Regions from separate parts of the Microcoleus sp. MON1_C5 genome, predicted to be linked through region 2. Evidence: riboswitches for the same ligand, from Rfam matches in the RefSeq annotation. Region 2 holds a riboswitch; the other holds the start of a gene.

Region 1 (11,038 bases), on a different contig from region 2:
TACGCTGCTGAACTACCTCTAGGGGAATCAAAGCATTGAGGGCAGCATCCGCCGAAGGATAGCGGTGTTTGAAATTAGGTTCCACCATTTTTTGCAGCCAGTCAAGAAACTCGGGAGTTAGCTGCGGCAAGCGATGTTTAAAATTAATCCGCCCGGTATCGTCCATCAAGCTGCCAACTTCGGTAGAATTGATGCCGATTAGCAAGCAAATTAGCGTCGCGCCGAGACTGTATAAATCCGATGCAACAGTTAGCTGCCGATTGAACATTTGTTCTGGCGGCATAAAGCCCAAAGTGCCTTTAACAACGCTGCTGGCGGCCACTTCTCCCCCGCCGATTCTAGCAAATCCGAAATCGACAAGGCTGACATTCATCCGGTCATTTACTAAAATATTTTCGGGTTTTAAATCTCTGTGGATGACTGGCGGAACCCGATTTTGCAGGTATTTGAGTATTTCTAACACAGAGATAGCAATTTGCTTGATTTGTTCGGGCTTCCAGCGGTTAGAATTTGCCAAGGAAGGGGCATTTTTGTATTCTTGCACCATGCAGAAACCCGATGCAGTTGGGAAGGAATCTAAATAGCGGGGAATGCTAGGATAGTCGAGTTCTCGCAAAATCTGAATTTCTTGTTCGCAAGCTTGATATTGATCCCAATTAGCGCCTGTTTGGGCAAATTGAAATTGTTTGACGACGACGGAACGTTTGGTATTAATTTCGGTAGCGAGATAAGTAACTCTACCGCCAGCGCGATTGTGTCCGAGTTCGCGGGTTATTTGATAGCCGTAGTTGGAAAAGTCAGGAAAAGCATTCATAGGTAAATAGTTGATAGTTAGTAGTTGAGAGTTGTGAGAGTTAATAGCGAGGTTTTTAAGAGTTGGATTTAAAGCGAACTCTCGAAACAATCCGCCAACAACAGGCAGGAATGCAGACTCTTAATGTTTGGTAAAGTTTTTAGTGAGGACTTCAGTCATTGAGGTGGAAAGTCCTTGCTGCGAACATTTTTTTACGGTTTAATTAAATTTGGTCGGGATTTGCGATAGTTGGCAAGCATTCTTTTTGGTTTAAAAACGATCGAGTCAATTAACGGAATTCCAGTGACGGCTAGAGATGTCATTATCGTTCCTCCTACAACTAATATTTCTCTGGGTTCAACCCATTCTAAGTGAAATTTTAAATTTAAAAAGTTTATAAATGCTACTGACAAACTCATACAAAATCCGGCAGTAAGAAAAGCTCTTTTGGTAGCATCTACTTCAAAAATTTGTCTGGCTATCTGCTGGTCAATCAGCTTGTTAAATACCGAATGGACTATCTTGCCAATCAGGGATGCCAGCGTTATAATCAAGACGACTATAAAGCTCTTCGCATACAATGTAAATAATAAAAGTAGCATAATAACTACTGCTACTATCGTAATATTTTTGATCGTAACATTCGTAATCGTTCCTACTATTAAGGCGGCAAGTAAAGTTACTGCGAGCGAAACCAGCACTGACCCAGCATACACAAAATTCCTTAATTGATAATCGATCGTACCCTTCGCGATATCAAAAAGAATACTGGTTAATATGCTGCTAATAAAACTAGAAAAAATCACTCCTGTTAACCCTCCACATAAAGCTAGAAACCCATTAAAATCATATTTGTTTAATTTGGCTGTAATGGCGATTTCGGCGACTAAAAATCCCAAAAAGCCACTCGTACAACAGATGGGAAGCATGATAGTAGTAGTCCCCGGATACAAAAAGATGTCAACCTCCAGATAGGGGTAACTAGCATAATCAATCCAGTAAAATATCCAAACTATTAACAGCAAACCGCACATACAAGTTGCTAAAATCAAACACCACATAAAAGTCAGCATGAATACAGACAAAGAATTAGTTTTTTGCGGTACGGGCAGCGGGGCTGTTGTAGCTTGCAATTCTATTGTATGAGTTTCGGGTTCAGAATTTGCGCGCAAGATGATTTGGCGGTTGTAAGTTTGACTTGCCAGCAATTTACTCGTATCGACTGCGATTTTGCACTCGATATTATTGCTTTCAAATGCCTGCGGTTCAAAGGATATCCAAGAGTGGTCGTAGGGCGTGTGGGGCGGATCGTTCGGATGCGGCGCGACTTCCCACCTGCCACAAAGTATTGTATCGGGAATTGGGTTGCTAATGGCAATCGTCCCTGTTAAGATTTTTCCATATTCTGTGGCGGTGAATTGAATGCGATCGCGCTCAATTCTCACTTTCGGCAAGCTGCGGACATCCAAAGATTCTAGCGCAGTTAAAGCATCAGCCGCCGACTGATATCTATCTTGAATTCTCGGCGCTACCATCCTTTCCAGCCAGTTCATCCAACCTTGCTGCAACGGCGGTACTAAATGCCGAAAATGAATGCCATAATTAGCATCAATTAAATTACCGACATCCCCTGATTTTGTCCCTGTTAACAAACAAATCAGCGTTATCCCCAAGCCGTAAAGATCCGAGGCTTTGGTTAATTCTCGGTTGAACATTTGTTCCGGTGGCATGAATCCCATCGTGCCTTTGACAACGCTGCTGGCGGCAATGTTTCCGCCTCCTAACCGCGCAAAACCGAAGTCTACTAAGTAAACATTTAACTGTGCGTCGATTAACAAGTTTTCCGGTTTGATGTCGCGGTGAATTATCGGCGGTTTCTGAGCTTGCAGGTAAACTAAAATCTCTAAAGTGGCGATCGCAATTTGTTTGATATCCGGCGGCGAAAAAGTCCGCGCGACAGCAGATTCGGCATTTTTGTATTCCTGCACCATGCAGAAACCGCTGTCAGTTTGAAAAGAATCGAGATAGCGTGGAATGCCAGGACGATCCAGATTTTGCAAAACTTTAATTTCTTGTTCGTAAGCTTCGTATTCTGCCCAGCTAGCACCTAATTGGGCAAATTGAAATTGCTTAATTACAACGGATTTTTTTGTGTTAATTTTTGTGGCGAGATAGGTGACGCGGCCGCCCAAACTGTTGTATCCGAGTTCGCGACTTATTTGATAGCCATGTTGGGAAAAGTCAGGAAAAGCGTTCATAGGTAATTACTATGGTTTGTAGTAAGGACTTTAGTCCTGAAGCCGTTATCTTATAAGGACTAAAGTCCTTACTAAGAACGAAACGATCGCTATTACTAACATAACTTTTTTGAAAAAAGGCGGCAAGTGTGATAGGATTTGATTTCGCGATCGGTTCTAGCGGGGAGCAGTCGCTAGAGGAAACGGGGAAAGTTCGGTGCAAGTCCGGCGCTGTCCCGCAACTGTAATGAAACCCTAAGGGTTTTTCAAGTCAGAATGCCCGCCGATATCTAACTCACTTTTGAACGCATCTGCGAGGTACGGATGATGGATGGAATTAACACGGCTGTACGCACCAAGCACAGTCTACTTGTTTGCACTGCTTGCGCTAGTGTTTGGAAAAACGGCAAGCGCGAAGGCAAAAGCGGCGGTCAACAATTCATGGAAAATTTGTCGCAACTCGCTAAAGATTGGGAGTTTTCTGATAAGTTTGAGATTCAAGAGGTTGAGTGCATGAGTGCTTGCAGTCACTCTTGTGCGGTGTGTTTTGCTGCTGTGGGGAAGTACACTTATCTGTTTGGCGATTTACCAGCAAATGAGTCGGAAAGCGTCGAGGCTGTACTCGAATGCGCGGGTCAATACTATGCTAAACCGGACGGTTTGTTGCCTTGGTCTGAGCGTCCTCAAGCTCTGAAAAAAGGCGTTTTAGCAAAGATTCCACCACTACCAAATTAGATAGGTTGGTAGTAAGAAATTTAGTTTTTTCCCTTTCGTTCCTAGGCTTTGCCTGGTAACGCATACGCAGAGGCTCTGCCTCGTATTAAAAGCGCTCCTTTATTCCAGCGAGGCAGAGCCTCTAGATCGGTATTCCCAGGCAGAGCATCGGCACAAGATATCCCACTACCAAATAAGCACAAAATTATCAATGCACAAAATCCCTGTTACTGTCATCACTGGTTTTCTCGGTAGCGGCAAAACTACCTTAATTCGCCACTTATTGCAAAATAATCAAGGTCGCCGCATTGCTGTTCTGGTTAACGAATTTGGCGAAATTGGAATTGACGGAGAATTGCTGCGCGATTGCCAAGTTTGCGACGAAGAAGAAGATGTCAGCAGCAATATTGTAGAACTAACAAATGGTTGTCTTTGCTGCACTGTTCAAGAGGAATTCTTGCCGACTATGCAGGAATTGTTGAAACGCAGAGAACAAATTGATTGTATCTTAATTGAGACTTCTGGCCTCGCACTTCCTAAACCTTTGATTCAAGCTTTTCGCTGGCCGGAAATTCGCACGGGTGCTACTGTAGACGGTGTTGTTGCTGTTGTCGATTGCGAAGCTATTGCTAGCGGTTCTTTTGTCGGTGATATTGATGCTTTGATGGCACAGCGGCAAGCTGATTCTAGTTTAGATCACGAAACTCCGATCGAGGAATTGTTTGAAGACCAGTTAGCCTGTGCCGATATGGTACTTTTAACGAAGGTCGATCGCGTAGATGCTGAAACTCACAAGAAAGTCCAAAGCTGGTTGCAACAAGAGTTGCGTCCGAGTGTGAAAATTGTTCCGTGCAAAGGTGGCGAAATTAACCCTGATGTGCTAATGGGATTTAATGCGGCGGTTGAGGATGATTTGGAGTCTCGTCCGAGTCACCACGACACTGAGGAGGAACACGAACATGATGATGATATTAACTCGACTTTCTTTATTGCCGATCGCGAATTTGAACCTGAAGCATTGGTGAAAAAACTGCAATCCTTGATGCAGCAGGAGGAAATATATCGGATTAAAGGGTTTGTGGCGGTTCCCAAGAAACCGATGAGGATGGTGTTGCAAGGTGTGGGATCGCGGATAGAATATTTTTACGATCGCCCCTGGCAACCTTCCGAACTCCGCCAAACCAAATTAGTCCTGATCGGTCGAGAGTTAGAGCGCGATCGAATTGCAGCTATGATTAACAATTAATTGTCATCTGAGAGGGGCGGGTTGATCGATATTTGGAATTGCAGCAAATATTATTGGTCAAACTCGCCCCTACAAGCTCTCACGAACAATTTATTAACATTATTTAATATTGTGACCACTGCCAGCAAGTCTAGTGTAAAATAGCGATAATGGTTATCATTGTACAATAATCGAGGTCAAGTATGGTGACTGCTGGGGCGATCGAATCAGTTCCTGTTACCGTTCTCACGGGTTATCTCGGCGCAGGCAAAACTACGCTACTGAACCGCATTTTAACACAGGAACACGGCAAAAAAGTTGCAGTCATCGTCAACGAATTTGGCGAAGTAGGCATCGACAACCAACTGATAATTGATGCCGATGAAGAAATTTTCGAGATGAACAACGGCTGCATTTGCTGTACAGTCCGAGGTGATTTAATTCGGATTATCGGTAACTTAATGAAGCGGCGAGACAAATTCGATCACATAGTCATCGAAACCACAGGTTTAGCCGACCCCGCACCCGTAATTCAAACATTTTTTGTAGACGAAGATATGCGGGACAAATTGCTGCTAGACGCAGTTGTCACCGTAGTCGATGCCAAGCACATCTGGCAGCACTGGGACGCAGACGAAGCTCAAGAACAAATTGCCTTTGCTGATGTAGTTTTGCTCAACAAAACTGATTTAGTGAGTGAGGAAGAGTTGGCAGAATTAGAAAAGCGGATTCGCGCCATGAATGCAATGGCAAAAATTCACCGCACCCGCAACGCTGAATTAGCAATGGATGCTTTGTTGGGCGTTAAAGCATTTGATTTGAACCGGGCATTAGAAATCGAACCCGACTTTTTGGGCGAACACACTCACGAACACGACGAAAGTGTTACCTCAGTAGCCATAGTAGAATCCGGCGCCATTGACCGCAACAAATTTAGCGATTGGATGGAGGAATTGTTGCGAACTCAAGGTCCGAATATCTTTCGGACAAAAGGCATTTTGAATGTCGCCGAAGACAACCAGCGATTTGTTTTCCAAGGAGTACATATGGTGTTTGATGGCCGACCAGATAGACCTTGGAAAGCTACAGAAACTCCGAAAAATGAACTCGTCTTCATTGGTCGCAATTTAAACGAAAATCAATTGCGAGACGATTTTCGGAAATGTCTGGTTTAACTGACATATTGAAGCATTTTTAATAAGCCTTTTAGGAACAGGTAAGATGCCTGTTTCACAGGAATAAAATTCATCTCTTGTGGAAGGGAACAGGCAAGATGCCTGTTCCACAGGAATAAAATTAATTTCTTGTGGAACGGGCATCTTGCCCGTTCTTAAGAAGATTGCAACATCTCAGATTCAATAAATATGGCTAACAAAAAGACAAGTAAAAGTGAACAAACCCTGCAATTTCACGCTAAAGAAATGCTGTCTGACTACGTAACTTCTGTTACTTGGTCGCCGGATGGTACAACTTTAGCAGTCTGTTCTGCTGCGGGCGAAGTGATGCTGGCGGGAGTAGGGGCCGTTAATGAATTGTCCTTGCAAACGCTACAAAGTGCTACGGGTAAATCAGCCGATTGCTTGTCTTTTTCCCGCGACAGTCAATTCCTAGCTGCTGGCGGACAAGATGGAAAAGTGCGAATTTGGCGCGTTAATTCTGGGGAATTAATTGCTGATTTGGATAACCAGCGCGTCTGGGTTGACAAATTAGCTTGGAGTCCCAACTGCAACCAGTTAGCTTTCAGTATGGGCCGCTACGTTCAAGTATGGAATGCTGAGGATAAGGTTGTTGAAGTAACGCTGAATTTCGATTCATCATCTATCTTAGATTTAGCATGGCATCCTATGGTTCAATATCTGGCAGTTAGCGGCTATCAAGGTGTCAAAGTTTGGCATGGCGAAGACTGGGACGAAGACCCGGAAATTTTATCAGTACCCTCCGCAACAGGTGCAGTTTCTTGGTCGCCACAAGGGGAATATTTAGCTTGCGGCAATATGGACAATACTCTAATTGTTAATGAATGGGGCAATTTTGAACCGTGGGTAATGCAGGGTTTTCCGGGGAAAGTTCGAGAGTTAGCTTGGTCGGATAAAACTAATTCCTTGGGTGCGCCTTTGTTAGCTGCTGCGAGTTCGGAAGGCATTTCAGTGTGGGAAAAACACGCTGATGAAAGTGTCGGTTGGGATTCTTGGGGGTTAGAAGTTCATGAAAAAGTTGTAAATGCGATCGCGTTTCAACCTAACACATTTTTATTAGCTTCCGCCGCCGCAGACGGTCAAGTTTGTTTGTGGTCTGAAGCAGAACAATTGCTGCAAATTCTAGAAGGTGCAGAGGGCGGTTTTTCCTGTCTGGCATGGCATCCCGAAGGCCAGTTTCTCGCCGCTGGCGGATGCGGTGGCGAATTGCTGGTTTGGTCATAAATCTATGCGCGGCAAAGAGTTCGGGCTGAGCAAGCTGTTATAAGTAGGGCGTTAAATTACTTTTTGCGTAAGTAAGCGTAAAAAACGTACAACAGATAGAGCCTCTGCGTCCTGGACTGTTATCCTCTCTTTCTTGTCAAAATTCCTTGACTGGGACTGAACAGCAAAGCCCCTAAAAATAACCCAAAAATAACTAATACAATTGCCGCCCCAGACGGCATATTCAAATAATAGCTGAGATACATACCAGTCACGCTAGCTGTAATCCCAATAATTGCTCCCAATCCCATCATTAAATGTAGCTCTTTTACCAACAAATACGCCGTTATTCCGGGTCCGATTAACAGAGAAATTACTAACAGCGCCCCCACAGTTTGCAAACTCGCAACAATCGTCAGTGTAATCGCCGAAATCATCCCCAAATAAATCCAATTTACAGGCAAACCGGACGCTTGCGCCCCCAGCGGGTCAAAAGTATAGAATAGCAGTTCTTTGTAAAGGAGTTTAACCGCTACCAAAATAATCAAAGTTATGACAAAAGTCTGCTGCACGTCAGCAGGTGCAACTGACAAGATATTCCCGAACAAAAAACCGTCTAAATCTAATTTGGTTGTCCGCAACAGGCTAATTAGCGTAACGCTAATTGCTAAGAATGTAGATAAAATTAATGCCATTACAGCATCAATTTTTAGACGAGATTGAGATTGAATCCACGCCATAATTACCGCGCTGATAATTCCCGATATAAACGCGCCGAGAGAAATATTGAAACCTAAAGAAAAAGCTACTGGCAATCCTGCTAATACTGAATGGGCAATCATGTCAACCATCATTCCCATTTGCTGTACAATTAAATAGGAGCCCACAACGGCGCAGAGAATTCCTAGCAAAATGCCGACGGCGATCGCATTTCGCATGAACTCGAATTTGAGGGGCTCAATTAGTAGGTTTAACATTGAATTAGGTCAATAATAGGATTTTTTCAACTACAATCAACTGCACAGGCGGGCCGCCCGTGCCACAATCAACTGCACAGGCGGGACGCCCGTGTCACAATCAACTGCACAGGCGGGACGCCCGTCCCGCCATCAACTGCACAGGCGGGACGCCCGTGCCACAATCAATTTTAAAGATAAATCTTTTTTTGCTTACGCTGAAACTAAACTTAAATCGTATCCATAGGCTTTTTGAATATTGGCTGCCGTGAGCACTTCCCGGCAGGAACCAGTTGCAATTAACTGCTTATTTAGCAACAATAAATTGTCGTACTGTTTTAAAGTTTCCCCTAAATCGTGGCTGATTACTAGCAATGTTTTATTTTCAGATTTTAGTTCGGCAAAAATATCGAAAATAATTTCTTCGGTTGCTTTGTCGATCGCGTTAAAAGGCTCGTCGAAAAAGAATAAATCGGCTTGTTGGGCGATCGACCTTGCTAAGAAAATCCGCTGCTGCTGCCCGCCAGACAGTTCGCCAATTTGTCGATCGCGCAAATCCCACATTCCCACCCGCAGCAAAGCAGCTTTGACCAATTCTTGCGACTGCTTCGAGGGCGATCGAAACCAACCAGTCTTGACAGTTCGCGCCATCATCACCGCATTCCACACCGTAATCGGATAATCCCAGTCAATTTGCGATCGCTGCGGCACGTAAGCCACCCGCGACAACTGTTCCTTCAGCAGTCGCCCCTGATATTTCACCAAACCCCGACAGGCCGGGATCAATCCCAGCATCGCTTTCACCATCGTGCTTTTCCCTGCGCCGTTGGGGCCGAACACACCGGTTAATTGTCCGGGATCTAACTGGAAATTCACGCTGTTGAGGGCCGCAATTCCGCGATAATTGACAGCCAAGTCTTGCACTTCTAGCATAATTAGAGATTTTGAGAACGATTCTTGTTCGTAGCTACTAGAATAGGATAACTCGAAAAAGCAATAACGATTATCGTTCCAAAGGTGAAAATGTTAAAGAACTTGGCTGGAAAAACCCGCAGATTGTGGGGTACGGCTGTTTTGGCAATTGGCTGCGGAGTGGTTGCGTGCAGTGGAGGACAGAACGCAAGCAATCGGGCGCCAGAGAGTCCCGCCGCGACTCAAACTCCAGCCAGTCGGGCGGCCAACTTGCCAAAAGTCGTGGCCACGACGGGCGTTATCTGCAACCTAACTAAAGAAATCGCTCAAAGTTCGATCGACACCACCTGTCTGATAGAGCCGGGAGACGACCCTCACGCCTATCAAACCAAGCCGGAAGACCGCAAAGCGATTGAAACAGCAAATCTGATTTTATACGGTGGCTACAACCACGAACCCAGCATCATTAAATTAATTCAATCCAGCAGTAATCCAGCGCCCAAAATCGCCGTCCACGAAGTCGCCGTTCCCAAACCGCTGATGAGTCAACACGAGCACGAACACGGTGAAGAGAAAGCGGAAAACCAACCCCACGCAGAAGGCGAAAAAGTCCCTGACCCTCACGTTTGGCATAATCCTCAAAATGGTCGGCGCATGGTAGAAACAATTCGCGATGAATTGATCAAAGTTTCCCCCACCAATGCTCAACTTTATACAAAAAATGCAGCAAGCTTAACAGATGAGTTGCAAAAAATAGATACTTGGATAAAAGCTCAGATTGCGACTATTCCAGCCCAAAAACGCAAGTTAGTAACAACTCACGATGCTTTGAGTTACTATGCCGATGCTTACGGTTTGGAGATTGCTGGAGCTTTGCAGGGTGTGACAACAGAGGAACAGCCCACCGCAGCAAGAATTGCCGAATTGTCCTCAGAAATTAAGACCGCAGGAGTGCCGACAATTTTTGCCGAAACTACAACTAATCCGAAGTTGATGGAGACTGTGGCGAGGGAGGCTAATGTCGAAATTTCCGACAAGGAACTTTACAGCGACGAGTTGGGCGGCCCGGGCACTGGTGCTGATACATATCAGGGAATGCTGAAAAATAATACTTGCGCGATTATTTCGGGCCTCGGTGGTAATTGTACTTCCTTTGCAGGAGAAACTGCACCAAATCCCAAACCATAGAATTTCTAAAGTGCGCCTCGCAAGCACCTTACATTTGCTCGGTACACAGCAAAACGCAGCGTTTGCACTCGCAGGGGTTTTCTATTGCAAACGCAGCGTTTGCAGCGATGACTTTAAGGTGAATTTTGCTCCTCGGTACTGGGGGGTTTTTGGCCAATTCCCAATTGCTTCTTAGAGGATTTTAAGTCTTTCCAAAGCGCCTTAATATCTTTATAGGCTTTCTCAGCGCTAATTTTTCCCCCAGTTTCGAGCGAGCAAATATAAGTTATTTTCTGAGCAAACTCCTGCAAGTTGGCATTAAACGCCAAGTTTTCTGGCGTGAAATCGCCGTAGTAGCGATTGCGAGGATGTAAAAAATCTTCCCGCTCTTTCATTGCCCCCTCCTAATTCAACTTTTGGTTCGGTCTCTGTTTTTAATAGCACTATTGGTACTCAGTATCGCGGCGCTAACTTGCTTCTATTGTATTGCGTAAGTAGCAATTGTGCTTTTTCGCTCTGTATTGAGTCTATTAATGCAATTTTAACCTTAGTTTAGCTTTATGTTAACTTTTCTTTAACCTAAAAGCAAAAAAATGGGAAATGCGCTGTTCGCATCTCCCTTTCGATAGATTTTA
Region 2 (11,038 bases):
CGATAATTGTCCTGACAGTCTTCAATAGCGTCGTACAGCTAATTTCATCGCTGATGACTCTTGCCGTTCTGGGAGTGCTAATCTACATAGCGTATAAATTGGCAATTTCCCCCGAGTCCTCAAATACTAACGACAAATAATAGGAATTTCTAAATATGGCTAACCCCACCGCGCCCACCGGCATCAATCAACCCGATCCGTCTTGGCAAACACAATCCAAGCAAATGCCACTGCTGGTTCGCAGGTGCGGCGCTTGGGCAGTGGAAATTTCGTTAATTGCGGCCAGCGCCCTCGTTCCCTTCAGTATCGGGGCATTGGTCAACAGGGAATCTCAAACCGTGCCGCTCAATTCCTCAGTAGCAGCAGCATCCGAAACCGTCGCCCGTACCTTGGGCATACCCGTGCGCGATCGCAGCCCCAGAGTCGCACCCCTAACTAATCTATTCTGGTCAGGGGCGCTGCTGGCACCGGCAGTTTTAGCGGGGTGGCAACTGTTTTTGCTAGCCAGAACCGGTCAAACTATCCCCAAACGCTGGTTCGGGGTCAAAGTTGTCACAGCGTCGGGTACTCCTCCGGGTTTTGGGCCAGTGCTAATTCGCGAAAGTTTGGGGCGCTGGGGAGTGCCTCTGGGCGTCGCTTACGGCATTTGGCGCTTGAGCGGTGCGTTTCCAGATTTGCTGATTTTAGGGGGGCTCAGCGGCTTGGCAGTGCTCGCAGACGGGGCTTTTGCATGGCGCTACAAACGGCAAGCGGGACACGATCGCCTCGCGAATACTTTGGTGGTCAATGCTCGATCGAATCAAGTGTCTGCCGATCCTGTCCCGACTCAAGATTGGACTGAGGAAGACGCGCAGATTGCGGCTTTGGTTGTGACTCCGCAAAGCAGCCTGAAAACAAATGCCAGTTTGTGGAATTGGATGCGCCAACACCCAGGCACAACTTTAGTAATAGTTACCGTCGGCAGCGCGGGATTGATTTTAACTTTGTTTGTCGGCACTCTCATCTACACTCAAAGTCAAGCAAATATGCGGGATTCCCGGCAGCGGAACGACGAATTATTTGTAGCTTTAGTTAGCAAATTGTCTCCCACATCGGCTAGCGGGGCATCGGGCAGGCGATCGGCCATTTTGGCTTTGGGGGCGGTGGAAGACTCCCGCGCCGTACCCCTGCTAGCGGATTTGCTAGCTCAAGAAGACAACCGCGCCATGTTGGACGCGATCCAGCAAGCTTTAGTCAGTAGCGGGCCGAAAGCTTTGCCTGAGTTGCAGCGGTTGAATCAAGCCCTCAGCAACGATCTCGATTCCCTGCGCTTTGGCGGCAAGGCCCCGGAACGCGAGTTAGCGGCCGCCCGCCAGCGAACAGTACAAAGGGCGATCGGCAAAATTCTCACAGTGTATAGCAGCCAGCTCAACAGTGTCGATCTCAGTCGCACGGATTTAGCTCAAAGTCCTGCCGGCCCGTCTCAGTTTACTTTAGTTTTAAACAAAGTTGACTTGTCGGGAATTAAGTTGAGAAATGCCAATTTAACCAATGCCAGCTTGCAGGGAGCTCGCTTTTACGGCACCGGCGAAGACAGGCGTCCGGGTACATTTGACGATTGGATTTCTGACTTGAGCGGCGCTAATTTGGAAGGAGTAAATTTGACCGGGGCGTCTTTGAACAGTGCTGTCATGAACCGGACTACTTTTGTGCGCGCTGTCATGAACAAAGCTAATTTGTCAAACGGCAATTTGAATTCAGCTAATTTCAGCAGTGCTATTTTAATAGGAGCAAATTTACAGGAAGCGCAGTTAAAAAATGCCAGTTTTACCGGGGCAGATATAGGAAGCGCGAATTTGTCGGGAGCAGATTTGTCTGGTTCGCGTTTGGCCAAAGTGAAGGCTCAAGGCGCTCAGTTGTCCTTGACAAATTTGTCTAAATCGGAATGGCAAGGTGCTGATTTGTCCGGTGCTGATTTGGGCGGCGCAAACTTACAAAAAGCAGATTTGACTTCGACTAAACTCGCCAACGTCAATTTAAAAGATGCTCGGTTGCAAGATGCCAATTTTCGGAATGCGGAGGTGAGTTCGGTTGATTTTAGGGGCGCGAATTTAGCTGGAGCGAATTTTAAAGGCGCTGTGTTTCTGGGGAAAACAGCGTCGGATCAATTTATTCAAAATCCGACTGGTAGTAAATCCGGTCGATTCCTAGGAGTTGATTTTGCGGAGGCTAAGAATTTAGATAAAAGTCAAATTGCTTACATTTGTTTGCAGGGGGGCATTCATCCGAACTGCCCGAAGAAGAAGTAAGGATTGGTTGTTAACGAGTAGGCTAATACAGTTGATGACGAACAGGTAGGGTAATTATGAGCGTTAAGCGAATCATTTATCTCATCCTAGCCATTCTGGGGCTTGTGCTGCCTTGGTACTATAACCTGCAGTTTTTTAGCAATGCGGGCTTGCTCGACTTTATAAACGAGAGTTCGGCTAATCTTGCTGCGAAATCGGTAAGTTTAGATTTGTTTATCGCAACTGTAGCAGGAAGCACTTGGATGTACGCTGAGTCGAAACGATTGGATATAAGTTTTGTAGGGCTGTACATAATTCTGGGTGTGCTTGTTTCGTTTTCATGTGCTTTCCCGCTTTTCTTGTTTGTGCGGGAAACCAAGCTGGAAAAATCTAGTGAAGTCTCAAGTTAAACAGTTGTTTAACCGATTAGTGCCGCGCAGCACAATAATTCGGTGCAGGCGATCGAGGTATTATATAATTTCCGGTAAAATCACCGTTATAGGTTTGTAGTGACGGCGGAAGTGATCAGAATTTTATGAGGATTAAATTCCTCACTACAAACCAACGTGATTGTTGTCGTTCGAGGGGACATAATGTTATATCGTTTCCGGTTGCACGAGCGAGATAATATAGAGGACAGGGCAGTGCAGTTTCCCTACCCGGATTAATTGTAGGGAAACCGCACGGCGCCGTCTCGAAAGCTGTGGGTAATATTAATTACGATGCTACCGGATTTGATACTAATACCAATTTCATTCATTTCTGGCTAAAAACTTTTGTGTAGGGTTTCGTTCCACTGGCCAAACCTACTATTGCATTGCTTATTGAAATGAATATTACGCAATAGCATCCGAACTGGCAAGAGTCTCGAATTGCGCTAATAGCATTGCCTCACCATTATTTGGAGTTCCAAAAATTTTAGGTAACTGACCTGTTTGGGCGAGAACTTGTCTCACTTCTCGGTTAGATACATCGGCTAGATTTTTGTTATTTAGAATGGCATTAACCGCAGCGATACCCACACCTTGACCAACTGCAGCGTTGAATTCCACAATTCTGCCGACAGAACAAGCAAACCCTTCAAATCCAGAACAGGGACTGACCACTGCCAGGTTAGGAACGTTTTTAATCAATGCGTGGCGGATGCCAATATTAAAGATAGGGTGTTTAAAACTCAGACTTTTAAACCATCCTAGACTGTTTGCTTTCTCGCCAATACCCGGGATGCCTCCGCGTACATCAAAATGATAGCTAAATGTTGCCAGGGCTTCATTAGCAGGTACGCCACCTAACAGCATTTGTGCGCCGGTTAAAGGTTCTACAACTCCCGTCACATTGCCGGCGTGTCTGATATAAAGTTCTGAGGCATAAGTAACAGAAGTAGCGCCCAAACTCCTCAGCCAAGTTGTAACAAATAACATCTCTCTTTGCATATTAGCCGTAGGTTTGCTCCCGCTTCTAGCTAAGGCTTCCGCTTCGCTGGCGGTGACGGCAAATAAAAGCGCATTCCACGAAAGTCTATCATTTGGAAGTACGGCTATATTTCCCTCATCTAAAATTGTGCCGCTTTCAGAAAAAGATAGTTTTATTCCTCTAAAGGAGTGGTAAGCTACAGACAGAGCCGGCGAGCGTACATCGATGTAATCGTTACCCGCCCACAGAGTTTTGAGATTGCCTTGAGTATCTTTCATTTCCCGCCGGAGTTCTTCTGCTAGTTTGGCATCCTTGTCGGCAGCGTACAGCAAAAATTTTTGACTCTCTGCATCGGCCAGGTTGGTGAAGCGTTTTAGATAAATATAATCGAATTCTTTCAGGGCTCTTGCACTGAGTCCTTGGGTTTCAAAAACGAGGGTGACTGGAAGTTCTGAGTTAGGCAGACCGAATGTTTCAAATCCCTTCAGCTTTCTCACACCGGCAGCTTGAGCTAATTCGGCATTGACAGTGGCATCAATAAATTGCTTGCCGGCATAAACTACGCCTTGAGAGGTGGTTATACTGGCAATTTTTTGGCCTTCTTTACTGACTGATTTAATTTCTACTTTGCTGAGGAGATCTGCCCCAGCTTGTACCAGCATTTCTTTCAGCGCTGCACTGGCTTTGCGGGGGTCAAGTGCAATTGCCTTAACGCCGGATTTTTGTAAAAATTCTTTATAGATTGTCGCCGGTGAACCAAAGGTATCTAACTTTAAAGATTGTTGAAGTTGTTCACTAATCTGACTTCTATCTAAATAAGCAAGGCCACCTCTTACCAAATGCCCGCCAATTCCTTCTTGCAAGCTTCCTTTAGACATCAGCAGAATTCGCGGATAACGCTTTGTGCGGCGAAGATATTCTCTGGAGGCAGAGACAACAGCTAGAACTCCTGGAACTTCATCACCAAAACAGATGACATCGTAAGAACGCACATCCATGACCATTATTTAATAACCTCTCCTGATTTTCATGTTTTCGAGCTAAATCTCAATGTTTGCCGTCAAACTCTCTGTTTTTCCCAAATCTAGCCCCATTTTTCCTGATTTTTGCGATAAATAATATTCACACATTCCTGGATGCAGAAACCGGGTTTTTTCCTGAAAATCTTTCGTTGAGGACGATCGATCTCGGTTGAAAAACCCGGTTTCTGAGCGTCCAGAGTCCGTCAGTCTGGTACTCTTGATTGTCATCAGCTCAAATTATCAGGATCTATCCCCAACTCCCGCAATCGCTGAGCTAGTCGATCGGAACGTTCAGCTAATCGATCGGCGCGCTGGGCTTCCTGTTGGGCGCGCTGGGCTTCTTGTTGGGCGCGCTGCGATTCCTGTTGGGCGCGCTGCGATTCCTGTTGGGCGCGCTGCGTGGATTCTTTCACCTGTTCTTCAGGAGTCAGATAACGTTTTCCATCGGCATCATACCAATACAACCACTCCCTTGTCACCCCAGAATAACTTCCCCTTTCACAACCAATCCCCAAACTAATCTCTGGCATCCAAACTGGATTTCCTGACTGTAACTCGTACTTCCCATTGACTAACTTGTGTACTTCCAAATGAGGTTTACGACGGCGGCGGGAAGAATAAATGACGTAATAAAGTACGCCTAAAGCTTGATAAGTCTCCAACTTGGTGCTGTATTCCTTGCGATAAGTTGGGGAAACAACTTCTAGCACGAAAAGTGGCATGACATTTTCATCCCACAGCACGTAACTGGGGCGCAATTCTTCGTCGTAAAATCGTTCTACTCCTAAACTTAAGAAAGCATCGGGGACAATGGGTGGTTCGTCAGGGTGATGATAAATACCCATATCTATGCCAAAAAACCAGTCCATGCGTTCTGACCAAAGTAGGAGCAATATTGCTTTTAACAACCCTGGTATTAGCTCTTGCAGTTCGTTATCCACAGGCGTTTCATCCGAGTCTGGTAGTTCATCGGCGGAGGGCAAGTTCCTCGGCAAGTTGTACTGTAACATTGCGGCTTTCCTCAAAACTCACTAATATTATACCGTTGATTTGTTGAGCGATAGTATTTATTGAACGAACCGCGAAGAAGCGAAGGAAGAGAAGAGAAGATGATAGGTAATTTTGACTTAGTTAATCTGAAGTAATTTTTGTAAAAGATTTGCTGAGACTTACACGATCGACTAAACTATGTCTAACGAGTCGGTTCTAATGGGGAGCAGCCGTTAGAGGAAACGGGGAAAGTTCGGTGCAAGTCCGGCGCTGTCCCGCAACTGTAATGAGAGTCATGTCGCTTTCTGAGTCAGGATGCCCGCCGATGTGTTAGTTTACATAGTCTCATCTGCGAGGTTCAGCGTGAAGACCAGAAATCGGAAATTGGTCAGCTTGGGATTGATGGCTGGCTTGAGTTGTTATATTGTCCTGGGATCGGCAACGCCCGCCGCAGCTATGCACATTTCGGAAGGTTTTTTGCCGGTGCAATGGGCTGCATTTTGGTGGATGGTGGCGTTGCCTTTTTTTGCAGTAGGTTTGCGTTCAATTACTCGCATTACAAAAGAACACCCGGAACTTAAACTATTGCTTGCTTTGGCGGGTGCGTTTACTTTTGTGCTTTCTGCTTTAAAAATTCCCTCGGTAACGGGGAGTTGTTCTCACCCGACGGGTACGGGTTTGGGTGCAATTTTGTTCGGCCCTTCGGTGATGGCGGTACTGGGGGCTTTAGTTCTGTTTTTTCAAACGTTACTGTTAGCGCATGGTGGGTTGACAACGCTGGGAGCGAATATGTTTTCGATGGCAATTGTCGGCCCTTTCGCTGCGTATTTTATCTATCAATTGCTGTTGCGAACTGGCAGCCAGCGGGCGGCAATTTTTGGTGCTGCGGCTTTGGCAGATTTGCTAACTTATGTAACGACTTCGATTCAATTAGCATTAGCTTTTCCGGCAGCCAGTGGCGGTTTTATGGCTTCGTTTCTCAAGTTTGCTGGCATCTTTGCTATCACTCAAGTACCCCTAGCCATTAGTGAGGGATTGCTGACTCTATTGGTCTGGAATTGGCTGCATTCTTACGGGAAGCCGGAGTTGGAAACTTTGAAATTATTGAGACAGGAGTCATAAGCCGTGAATCAAAAACCTACAAAAAATTACCAATCTACTTCGCGGCAAAATTGGCTTTTGGCTGGCGCTGTGATTGTTATGGCAGCGTTTCCTCTCGTTTTTGTGCGGGGTGAATATGGCGGTTCCGATGACCAAGCTAAGAAAGCAATTACGGAAATTCAACCGGGTTATAAACCTTGGGTCAATCACTTGTTTGAGCCGGCTAGCGGAGAAATTTCAAGTCTATTGTTTGCGTCTCAAGCGGCGATGGGGGCTGGCGTAGTTGGGTACGTCATTGGGTTGTATAAAGGCCGATCGCAATCTCGGCAGCAGTCTGATAATAAATCGTCGGAATGAACCATCAGATTGATAGTCTGGCTTATACAAATCGCTTGCGCGGGTTGCCGCCATCTCACAAGTTATCATTTGCGATCGCCCTTTTAATTCTGTCTCTCGTTTCTGGGGCGATCGTCCAATTGTCGATCGCCCTTTGGTTGGCCGTGTGGATCGTCGTCTATGCGGGTATTCCGGGGAAACTGTATTTGCGGTTGCTGTCGCTACCGTTGATGTTTTTGCTGACAAGTTTGCCTGCTTTGGCGCTGGGTGCGGCTGCGGGCGATCGTATCCCTGCAATCCAGTGGGATATTTGGCAAGGTTGGGGCATTAGCATCGGCAGTTTTTATCTGTATGTGAGCCGCACCGGAATATACCAAGTGAGCTTGCTATTTGCCCGCGCCTTCGCATCGACAAGCTGTATGTATTTCATCCTCTTAACGGTTCCATTTACCGAAATCTTGCAAATTCTCAGACAATTACGCTGTCCAGAGTTAGTCACAGAACTGCTATTACTAATGTATCGGTTTATTTTTAGCTTATTGGCGATCGCCGATGAACTTTGGATAGCACAAAACTCGCGCTGCGGCTACCGCACTTGGAAGCGGGGAATGCAGAGTTTAAGCATTTTAATCGGGCAATTGCTTCAGCGAACTTTGGAAAACTACCGTCAAGTATCGCTGAGTTTAGCGTCGCGCGGCTTTAATGGAGAATTGCGCGTTTGGAATTCTTCCCCTTACAAACCTTCGAGAAGATATACATTTGAAGCCGTGTTTGGTTGCACGGTTTTAACTTTATTAAGTGTGTTATTTCAGAGCTAAATTCATGAAGCCCCAGTGGTTCCCAGGCAGAGGCTGGGAACCAGTAATTTTATCTCTTAGTGTGCGGAGGCCGACTTCGTTTCTGTAGAAGCGGTTTCAACGGCAGAATCAAAAAGGGGGGCAAAAACTGAATATATGACTTTTATGAACATAATGAATGACTTTTATGAATTGACTTTAACAGAAAGCTGTTGAATACTTGTTGTAGTAAACGAATTTTCTGTATATTGCAAGACTAGATTGAAATATACAGCATATTCTAAGTTTATTAAATACAGTAGTAAGTATTGCTAATTCAGCTATATATATCACGCGATTGTGTGTGTGTCAAACACATGAAATATGCTGTTATTCAATCCTAGGAGAAACAACTCATGACATCTGATTCCACCAAGGGAAAATTTTCCCCGCCCCCGATCTTCTACATAATTGCAGCACTACTCTTAATTGGAGGAGTTAGCTTGGGCGGTAAAATCCTTAATTCATTGCCTAGCAACTCGATCAAAATTAATACTGATGCTGTTAAAGATTCCATGAGCCAAGGGGAGACTCTATTCTTTCCAAAAGACGGCACTCCTACTAAACTCCAAGCGGCAGAAGCGTTTACAAGTGGCAACTATGCAAGTGCACAAGCATTATTCGATCTATCGCTGCAACAAAAGCCTAACGATCCCGAAGCTTTGATTTACAGCAACAATGCCAAAGCATTCTCGCGCAACCCACTTAAAATTGCGGTTTCTATTCCAGGGAGTACCGATATCAATGGCTCCCGTGAAATTCTGAGAGGCGTGGCTCAAGCTCAACAGGAAATTAATGCGGCTGGCGGTATCAAGGGTCGGTTACTCATGGTTGAAATTGCCAATGACAACAACGATAATAAAACCGCACAAAAAATTGCTGAATCATTAGTCAATGAGTCAAGTATTCTTGGTGTTGTTGGACACTATGCCAGTAGTGTGACGCTAGCCACTGCCGATATCTATAACCAGGGCAAGCTGGTCGCAATTTCTCCAATTAGTACAGCGGTTCAACTGTCAAATAAAAGCCCCTATGTGTTGCGGACAGTACCAAGCGACTATGTTTCAGCTAGGGCGCTGACTGACTATATGCTGCAAACATTGAAGCTGAAAAAAGCGGTTGTTTATTTCAATTCCCAAAGTGAATACAGTAAATCTCTTAAGGGGGAATTTAGCACTGCGATCGCCCTCCAAGGCGGCCAAGTTGTCGGCGAATACGATCTGTCCGATTCGAGCCTCAGCCTCAAAAAAAGTTTAGAAGAAGCTAAACAGCTCGGAGCAGAAGTGATTATGCTAGCCAGCAATACGGATTCGCTCGATCGCGCTTTCCAGGTTGTCCAGGCCAATAATAATCGCTTACCTGTGCTCGGTGGGGATGATGTTTACAGCCCCAAAACCCTAGATGTGACCCGCGAGCAAGGACGCGGCATGGTCATAGCAGTGCCTTGGCACATTCTGGCTGCGGGGTCGGAGAACTTCGCAAAACGATCGCGCCAACTCTGGGGCGGCGATGTTAACTGGCGCACCGCAACTGCCTATGATGCGACTCAAGCTCTCGGCACAGCTTTGCAACCAAATCCCACTCGTGAAGGTGTTTCGGCAACCTTGCACAGTCCATTGTTTACTGCATCGGGAGCTTCTGGCACGATCTCATTTCTGCCATCGGGCGATCGTAATGCTCCTGTGCAGTTGGTGAAAGTGGTCGAAGGTAGTCGTTCCACCTACGGCTATGATTTCACCCCCATTCCCTAGTTTCTCACTGATATTGATTCGACATTTGGTGAATTACCATCTGACAATGTTTGAGTTAATCTGTGCAATTTATAGAGAGGACGATCGTTCTCTCTTAAAGCTTTTCGTTAATGCTAAAACTTGACATTATAGACAATGGGATGTACAAGATGATGACACTTATACTTGGACAAAAATACATGAATTTACCAAAGTTGAGCGCACTTACTTGTAGTGCACTCATCGCTGTAGCATTATCTGGAAATGGACTTTCAGTTTTAGCAGCAGAAACCCAACCCACAAACAAAACATTTGGTGATTGATGTCGCGAGTATGCTTCTTTGAATCCAGAAGCTAGACATACTGTAGAAGCCCTTTTGGAAAAAGCAGGGACTACTGAATGCGATGTGGCTAATCAGAAAATATCAACGATAGTTACGCATCACAACCTTCATAAACCGGGTTTTTACTGAATCTGTGGATCGCACTCCCTACAAAAATATATTCCAAATATGACTTTTATGAACTTAATTAATGAATTTAATGAATTGACCTTCTAATAAATCTATTGAATACTGATTCTAGTTAACAAGTTTTCAGTACATTTGAGCTTAAAGCAGGTTGAAAACTATGAGTAAATTACGTTGGCTTCGCAAACTTCTACCCCTAGCAGTATCTGTAGCAACTACGATCGCAGCAGCAGGAGCGATCGCGCCACCAACTTCTGCTCAAACCAATCCGCCGCCACCCCAATCCCAAGAAGTTCAACCAGCCCAAGTTGAAGGAATTAGCCTTCCGATTTGGATTTATCCCGTAGGAGGAATTGTACTAATTTTCATCTTCCTACCTAAGATTGGCTGGATTTTGGGACTGATCGCGATCGGCGAACGAGAAGTAGGAATTGTTACCAAGAAATTTTCCCGCAAAAATTTGCCATCCAGTAGATTGATTGCTCTCGATGGCGAAGGAGGTTTGCAAGCAGATACCCTCCCTCCCGGCTGGCATTTTGGTTATTTTCCCTGGCAATATAGCATTCGCAAAGAACCTGTTGTTGTCGTTCCTCAAGATGAAATTGGTTTAATTATTGCCAATGACGGAGCCACCATTCCTCCCGATCGCATTTTAGGCAAAGTCGTCGATTGCGACAATTTTCAAAATGCTCGAAAGTTTCTCACCGACGGTGGAGAAAAAGGACGGCAACTAGCCATCATCACCACTGGTACTTATCGGATTAATACGGCCGTATTTGAGGTGATTACTTCTGCCAATGCCACTGCAAAGGGTATGCAGCCGTCGCAACTTCAACTATACAAACTTGCTCCCGATCGCGTGGGAATTGCGAA

The links. A riboswitch is a leader RNA that binds a small molecule or an ion and turns the genes downstream of it on or off. The one in region 2 is predicted to bind cobalamin.
Region 1: another riboswitch for cobalamin. It lies ahead of QUA71_RS12495 (DUF1636 domain-containing protein); the one in region 2 lies ahead of QUA71_RS06140 (energy-coupling factor ABC transporter permease).

What each region holds. Positions count from the first base shown of each region.
Region 1 covers NZ_JAUBRN010000021.1:1,056-12,093, forward strand. Annotated here, with positions in the region: gene QUA71_RS12485 (serine/threonine-protein kinase) at 1-814, opposite strand, end outside; gene QUA71_RS12490 (serine/threonine-protein kinase) at 1,006-3,051, opposite strand; cobalamin riboswitch at 3,186-3,332, shown strand; gene QUA71_RS12495 (DUF1636 domain-containing protein) at 3,355-3,765, shown strand; gene cobW (cobalamin biosynthesis protein CobW) at 3,956-4,990, shown strand; gene QUA71_RS12505 (GTP-binding protein) at 5,173-6,144, shown strand; gene QUA71_RS12510 (WD40 repeat domain-containing protein) at 6,334-7,389, shown strand; gene QUA71_RS12515 (metal ABC transporter permease) at 7,509-8,345, opposite strand; gene QUA71_RS12520 (metal ABC transporter ATP-binding protein) at 8,538-9,257, opposite strand; gene QUA71_RS12525 (metal ABC transporter solute-binding protein, Zn/Mn family) at 9,348-10,424, shown strand; gene QUA71_RS12530 (DUF7219 family protein) at 10,538-10,798, opposite strand.
Region 2 covers NZ_JAUBRN010000008.1:80,354-91,391, reverse strand. Annotated here, with positions in the region: gene QUA71_RS06170 (hypothetical protein) at 1-140, shown strand, start outside; gene QUA71_RS06165 (pentapeptide repeat-containing protein) at 156-2,288, shown strand; gene QUA71_RS06160 (DUF2834 domain-containing protein) at 2,345-2,677, shown strand; gene QUA71_RS06155 (FAD-dependent oxidoreductase) at 3,104-4,678, opposite strand; gene QUA71_RS06150 (hypothetical protein) at 4,721-4,930, opposite strand; gene QUA71_RS06145 (Uma2 family endonuclease) at 4,930-5,712, opposite strand; cobalamin riboswitch at 5,887-6,033, shown strand; gene QUA71_RS06140 (energy-coupling factor ABC transporter permease) at 6,095-6,814, shown strand; gene QUA71_RS06135 (energy-coupling factor ABC transporter substrate-binding protein) at 6,818-7,150, shown strand; gene cbiQ (cobalt ECF transporter T component CbiQ) at 7,147-7,947, shown strand; gene QUA71_RS06125 (ABC transporter substrate-binding protein) at 8,322-9,716, shown strand; gene QUA71_RS06120 (SPFH domain-containing protein) at 10,326-11,038, shown strand, end outside.